DNA from 2 places in the Micromonospora sp. II genome. Region 1 is predicted to be linked to the other one. Evidence: riboswitches for the same ligand, from Rfam matches in the RefSeq annotation. Region 1 holds a riboswitch; the other holds the start of a gene.
What was found. Region 1 has a riboswitch for cyclic di-AMP ahead of A8711_RS20960 (NlpC/P60 family protein). Riboswitches for the same ligand answer to the same signal wherever they lie in the genome.
Positions count from the first base shown of each region.

Region 1 (3,203 bases):
GGCTCGGCGCGGTCCGCAGGATCACCGCGGAGGAGCCGCGCGAGGGGCACGGCTGCGCCGGCGGGGTGGGCGTCGGGACGCCCGGCGGCTGCTGGTTGCAGCCGGTGAACGCGGGCCGGTTGGTGGCGAAGTCCGGGTCGATGGTGACCAGGCCGGTCTTCGCCGTGCCGGTGCCGCGGAACGGCGCCTTCATCAGGTCGAAGTAGTGCGACCAGTCCCAGTAGGGCCCCGGGTCCCAGTGCATGCCGCCCACGTTGGCGGCGGTGATGCCGGGCACGTTGTCGTGGCCGATGATGTGCTGCCGGTCCATCGGGATGCCGAACTTCAGCGCCAGGTGGCGGACCAGCTTGGCGGAGGTGCGGTACATCGCCTCGGTGTACCAGGTGCCCTGGCCGGCGAAGCCCTCGTGCTCCAGGCCGATGGACTTGGCGTTGACGTACCAGTTGCCGGCGTGCCAGCCCACGTCCTTGGTCTTGATGTGCTGGGCGATGTAGCCGTCCACCGAGCGCAGCGTGTAGTGCCAGCCCAGGTAGTCGGCCCGCTTCACCAGGTCGACGCTCGGGCCGAAGTAGCCCTCGGTGTCGTGGATGACGATGTACTCGATCTTCTGCTGCTTCGGCCGGTCAGCCAGGTCGTGGTTGCCGTAGTCGCCCGGGTCGTCGCTGAGCTGCTCGTAGGGCGCGGGAATCCACTCGCAGGCCAGCCGGACCGGGCACTCCAGTCCGTCCGGCCGCTGCGCGGTGCGCAGGCCGAGGCGGGCCAGCCGGGAGCGGTCCGGCTTCGCGGCGGTGGCGGCGAGCGTGACCCGCTGGCCGTCGTCGGTGGTCCGGGTGGCGCCCTGGCCGAGCTGGTCGTACACCTCGTCGGCGAAGGCCGCCGCCGCGTCGGCGGTGTCCGCGCCGGAGTAGCGGGCCACCGCGGCGTACCAGGCCGCCGGGTCGGTGCCGGCGCCGACCGGCCCGCCCAGAGCCTTCTGGTACGACGACAGCAGCGCCGCGCCGCCGCGGATGTTCGCGGCCGGGTCGGTGCGCAGCGTCCCCGCGTCCAGCCCGGTGAGCGCGGCGGCCGCGTCGAGCGTCTGGAGCGAGGCGCTCGGCAGCGGCGTCTCCCGCGTCGGCGCGGCGGCGGTGGCCGGGTCGAGCTTCAGCGGCCGGGAGTCGTCGCCGCGCGGGTCCTCGTCCTCGTCGACGTGGGCGCTGCCCGGCGTGGCGAGGATGTGCGCGGCGTCGGTCAGGTGCATCGGGCCGTAGCCGCCGCTGGTGCTGGGCTGACCCGGGTGGGTGTCCCAGCGGGACTCCAGATAGGAGACACCGAGCAGCACGTTCTGGGGCACGCCGTACTCGGCCGCGGCGGCGGCGTATTGTTGTTGCCGGTCGCTCGCGGGCGCGGACGTGTCCGGCGCGGCGGTAACCGGGCCGGTGGTCGCCAGCGCGGTGGCCGTGGCCACGGCGGCGGCGAGCAGTATCCGTCTGCCCGACGGCGGGGCGGAGAGGTGCATCGAACCTCCTGGACAGGGATGGGGGTCACTGCGTTTCCACCCTCACTCCGCACACCCGCGACGGTCAATACCTTTCCAGTAAGTAATCAGTCGTGAAAGAAAACTTCACCTCCGTGCGCGGTGTGGCGCTGGATCGCGTACGGAGTGTCACGGCGCTGGAAGTTGCGGATCGATAACGGTGGTCCCTACTCTGGTGAATCGTCGGCCGCACGTCTCACCGTCCAACCCGGTCGGTGACGGTCCGACACCGCCGAGTCGCCTCCGGGCGAGCCGGGGAACCAGGTACCTGGGGTGAATCCGCAGCGCTGCTGCGGTAGGGCGGCTCCCTTCCCGCCCGAATCCGTCAGCTAACCCGGTAGGCGGTACGGAAGAAGGAGTACGGACGCCCGGTGGCACTCCATGCCCCGCGGCCGTCGTCGAACCGGTCGGTCGACCGGTCCAGCGCCGCGCCGCGTTCCCGCTGGTCCCGCTTCACCACCGCCCTCGCCGCACTGGTCGGCACCGCCGTCGTACTGACCGGCGGCGCCACTGCGGCACACGCCGAACCCTCGGTCGCCGAGATCGAGGCCCAGATCGACCGCGACTGGAACAAGCTCGAACCGGTCATCGAGCAGGTCAACGACGTACGCGAGCAGCTCGCCGCGCGGCGCAAGCAGGCCGACGCGCTCGGCCGGCAGATCGCACCCCTGCAAGCCCGGGTGGACGCCGCGCTCGGCCAGGTCGGCGGCCTCGCCGCCGACGCCTACAAGGCCGACAGCCTCTCCACGGTCAACGCGCTGCTCGGCAGCCGCTCACCCGGTGACCTGGTCGACGGCCTGGAGCTGCTCGACCGCTTCGCGCACCGCCAGCACGAGCAGGTGCGCTCGGTCGCCGCGCTGCGCGACGAGCTGGCGGCGAAGAAGAAGCCGCTGGACGAGATGATCGCCGGCCTGGCGCGCACCGAGGCCCAGCTCGCGGCGAAGAAGAAGCAGATCGACGCCGAGATCGCCAAGCTGGAGAAGCTGCGGCTCAAGGTGTACGGCAAGGGCGGCGGCGGCCCGCTGCGCCCGGCGCCCTGCCCGGCCGGCTATCCCGGCGGCCCGGCCGGAGCGGCGGTGAAGTTCGCCTGCGCCCAGATCGGCAAGATCTACGTCTGGGGCGCCGCCGGCCCGGACCACTTCGACTGCTCGGGCCTCACCATGGCGGCCTGGGCCAAGGGCGGCGTCTCACTGCCGCACAGCGCACGCCAGCAGCACGGCGTGACGAAGCGCATCAGCCGGGCCGAGCTGCGCGCCGGCGACCTCGTCTTCTACTACAGCGACCTGCACCACGTGGCGATGTACGTGGGCGACGGCTGGGTGGTGCACGCCTCCCAGTCCGGCAAGCCCATCACGATGAAGCGGGTCGACGACGGCGACATCAACAGCTACGGCCGCGTGTAAGGAAGGGCCCCCTCTTAACGCCTCCGGTAGAGGAGGGGGCCCTTCTTAACAACTGCGGGCGGCGTCAGCGCGTCGGCCAGGTGCGCCAGCTCTGCCAGGACCGGCTCGGCGTCGGGCCGCGCTGCCCCTGGTAACGCGAGCCGTAGACGGCCGAGCCGTACGGGTGCTCGGCCGGCGAGGAGAGCCGGAAGATGCAGAGCTGGCCGATCTTCATGCCGGGCCAGAGCGTGATCGGCAGGTTCGCCACGTTCGACAGCTCCAGCGTGACGTGGCCGGAGAAGCCG
Region 1 is NZ_LYXF01000037.1:1,379-4,581, forward strand. Features, by position in the region: gene A8711_RS20955 (N-acetylmuramoyl-L-alanine amidase) at 1-1,498, opposite strand, end outside; cyclic di-AMP (ydaO/yuaA leader) riboswitch at 1,737-1,874, shown strand; gene A8711_RS20960 (NlpC/P60 family protein) at 1,888-2,919, shown strand; gene dcd (dCTP deaminase) at 2,984-3,203, opposite strand, start outside.

Region 2 (3,203 bases), on a different contig from region 1:
CGCGGTCGCGGTGGATCCGCGCGGCCGCCTCGTGCATCGCGCGACCGAACAGCTCGGCCTGGTCACCCATGCTGCCGAGCCGGGCGGCGAGCGCGTCGGCGTCGGCCCGCGCCGACGCGCTGACCCGGGCGTCCAGCTCGGACAGCGCGGCGTTGGCGGCGGCGGTGACATGTCCGCACAGGACGTCGAGGGGCTCGCCGGCCAAGTCCGGGTCGATCGTCACGGAATCCAGCCGGCCACCCTGAACGGCGACCGCGCGGACCCGGCCGTCGGCTGCGGTGCCCTCGGCGCGCAGCAGGTCGCCCGGCTCGCCGTCGGCGTGCTCCGAGGCCCGGGAGCGCATCGCGGTGAGCGCCTGCTGCGTGCGGGTCAGCAGTTCGTCGATGCTCGCGGCCGCCGAGAACGGATCGTTGGTCATTTCCGCGCTTTCTTCACGTCTGAGCCGATCATCGTGACCCTAGCAACCGGCTCCGACGAATCGCGGTCAGCGGCCGTCACGGGTGGCGTCCGGCGCCGCGAGCAGGCCGGACACCGGCGGCGCGGCGTGTCGCGGGCGGCCGGACGCCCGGCCGGGTCGAACCGGCCGGGCGTCCGGACCAGATCAGCGCAGACGCAGCCGCTGACCGGGGAAGATCAGGCCGGGGTCGTCGCCGACCACTGCCCGGTTGCGCTCGTGCAGGGCACGCCAGCCGCCGTCGACGCGCTGCGCCACGGCGATCTCCGACAGCGTGTCCCCGCGCCGGACCACGTACGTCCCGGCCGACGGCTGCGGCGCCGCAGTCGTCGCGGCCCGCTCCGGCGCGGTCTTGCGCGTGGCGGCCCGCTTCGGGGCGGACTTCTTCGAGGTGGCCTTCTTCGGGGCCGCCCGCTCGGACCGGGTCGCCGCGGCGTTCGCCGAGCCGCCCTTCTTGCCGCAGACCGGCCACGCGCCGATGCCCTGGCCGCGCAACACCTTCTCCGCGACGGCGATCTGCTCGGACCGGCTGGCCAGGTCGGCGCGGGCGGCGTACTTCTGGCCGCCGTAGCCGTTCCAGGTGGCGCGGGAGAACTGGAGCCCGCCGTAGTAGCCGTTGCCGGTGTTGATCTTCCAGTTGCCGCCGGACTCGCAGCGCGCGACCGCGTCCCAGTTGACGCCCGCGCTGGCCGGTGCGGCCGGGCCGAACAGGGTCGCGACGCCGACGGCGGCGCCGGTCACCACCGCACCGAGAGCGGTACGGCGGCTTCGGGCCGAGTATGCAGTTGCCATGTGGATTCCTCCACGCCGACGAGGTGAGCTGTCGGGTTCGGGCCGAGGAGCCCGGCCGCCGGTGGCGGCTTCACCCCGAGGTGACGATGCACCGTGGAACGTGTGGTTCCCCCGCTCCCGCACGAGGTTCGGTTACCGGGGCCGGCGGCGGGATTTGGCGTTTCCGGCCCGCGGTGCCCGCGAATGCGAACGAAACCGACGCTAAGGACGGTTTGCGACGATCGTCCACTTCTTGTGATGGTGTTCACCCGGCCGGGCTACCACCTGTGGAGCTACCGTGGCAGGGCCGAGCAAGATCACGGGAGGGGCGGGACGGATGACCGATCACGGACACGAGCTGACCTTCGGCGGCTTCATCACGCCCGCCGCCGGGCAGCCCGACCAGGTGGTGGCGCTGGCCACGCTCTGCGAACAGGTCGGGCTGGACCTGGTCACGTTCCAGGACCACCCGTACCAGCCGGGCTTCCTGGACACCTGGACGCTGATGTCCTACGTGGCCGCCGTCACCGAGCGCATCCACCTGGCCGGCAACGTGCTCAACCTGCCGCTGCGCCAGCCGGTGGTGCTGGCCCGCAGCGTGGCCAGCCTGGACCTGCTCACCGGCGGCCGGGTCGAGATGGGACTCGGCGCGGGCGCGTTCTGGGACGCGATCGAGGCGACGGGCGGGCGGCGCCTGTCCCCCGGCGCGGCGGTCGAGGCCCTGGACGAGGCGATCCGGGTGATCCGCGAGGTCTGGGACACCGACCGCCGCGGCATGATCCGCGTCGACGGCGAGCACTACCGGGTGGTCGGCGCCAAGCGCGGCCCGGCGCCCGCGCATCGGGTGGGCATCTGGGTCGGCGCGTACAAGCCGCGCATGCTGCGCCTGGTCGGCCGCGCCGCGGACGGCTGGCTGCCCTCCCTGTCCTACCTGCCCAAGGGCCCCGACGAGCTGCCCGCCCTGAACGCGCTCGTGGACGAGGGCGCGCAGGCTGCCGGGCGCGACCCGGCCGAGATCCGCCGCATGCTCAACGTGACCGGCACGTTCGCGCGCTCGTCGGCCGGCTTCCTGGCCGGCCCGCCGGAGCAGTGGGTGGAGGAGCTGGCCGGGCTCACGCTGGAGCACGGCGTCACCACGTTCATCCTCGGCAGCGACGAGCCGCGCGCGATCCAGATCTTCGCCCAGGAGGTCGCGCCGGCGGTCCGCGAACTCGTCGCCGCCGAGCGCACCGCGCCCGGCAGCGGGGCCCGCGCGGTCGCCGACGACACGGCCGCCACCGGCGGCGCGGCCACGCTGGCGGTCACCCCCACCCCCGACCCGGGGGTACGTCTGAGCGCGCGCCGCCCCTGGGACGAGTCGACCCGGCCGACCGCCCCGCTGCCTCCGGCCGGCCAGGTCTACCCACCCCGGGGGCAGGCCGCCGGGCAGCACCTGGTGGACGTGCACGACCACCTGCGCCAGGAGCTGGCCCAGGTGCGCGACCTGCTGGAACAGGTCAAGCGGGGCGCCGTCTCGCCGGGCCGGGCGCGGGCGGCGCTCAACGAGATGACCATGCGGCAGAACAACTGGACGCTCGGGGCGTACTGCGCGGCCTACTGCACCATGGTCACCCAGCACCACGGGCTGGAGGACGCCTCGATCTTCCCGCACCTGCGCCGCTCCGAGGCCGGGCTGGCGGCCGTGCTCGACCGCCTCGAGGAGGAACACGTGGTGATCCACGGGGTGGTGGAGAGCGTCGACCGGGCGCTCGTGGAACTGGTCCACCGGCCCGGCGACTTCACGCAGCTCCAGGAGGCGGTGGACCTGCTCACCGACACGCTGTTGTCGCACCTGTCGTACGAGGAGCACCAGATCGTCGAGCCGCTGGCCCGGCACGGCTTCTTCCCCGGCCAGCTGTGAGGTAGCTGACTTTTGATTTCCTAAGTCAGGGGGTACCGTCGACGCCATGACGGACCTCCTTGCGCAGCGTGACTCCTG
Region 2 is NZ_LYXF01000024.1:869,096-872,298, reverse strand. Features, by position in the region: gene A8711_RS15650 (YbaB/EbfC family nucleoid-associated protein) at 1-418, opposite strand, end outside; gene A8711_RS15645 (transglycosylase family protein) at 602-1,246, opposite strand; cyclic di-AMP (ydaO/yuaA leader) riboswitch at 1,245-1,390, opposite strand; gene A8711_RS15640 (LLM class flavin-dependent oxidoreductase) at 1,563-3,125, shown strand; gene A8711_RS15635 (helix-turn-helix domain-containing protein) at 3,172-3,203, shown strand, end outside.
Region 2: another riboswitch for cyclic di-AMP. It lies ahead of A8711_RS15645 (transglycosylase family protein); the one in region 1 lies ahead of A8711_RS20960 (NlpC/P60 family protein).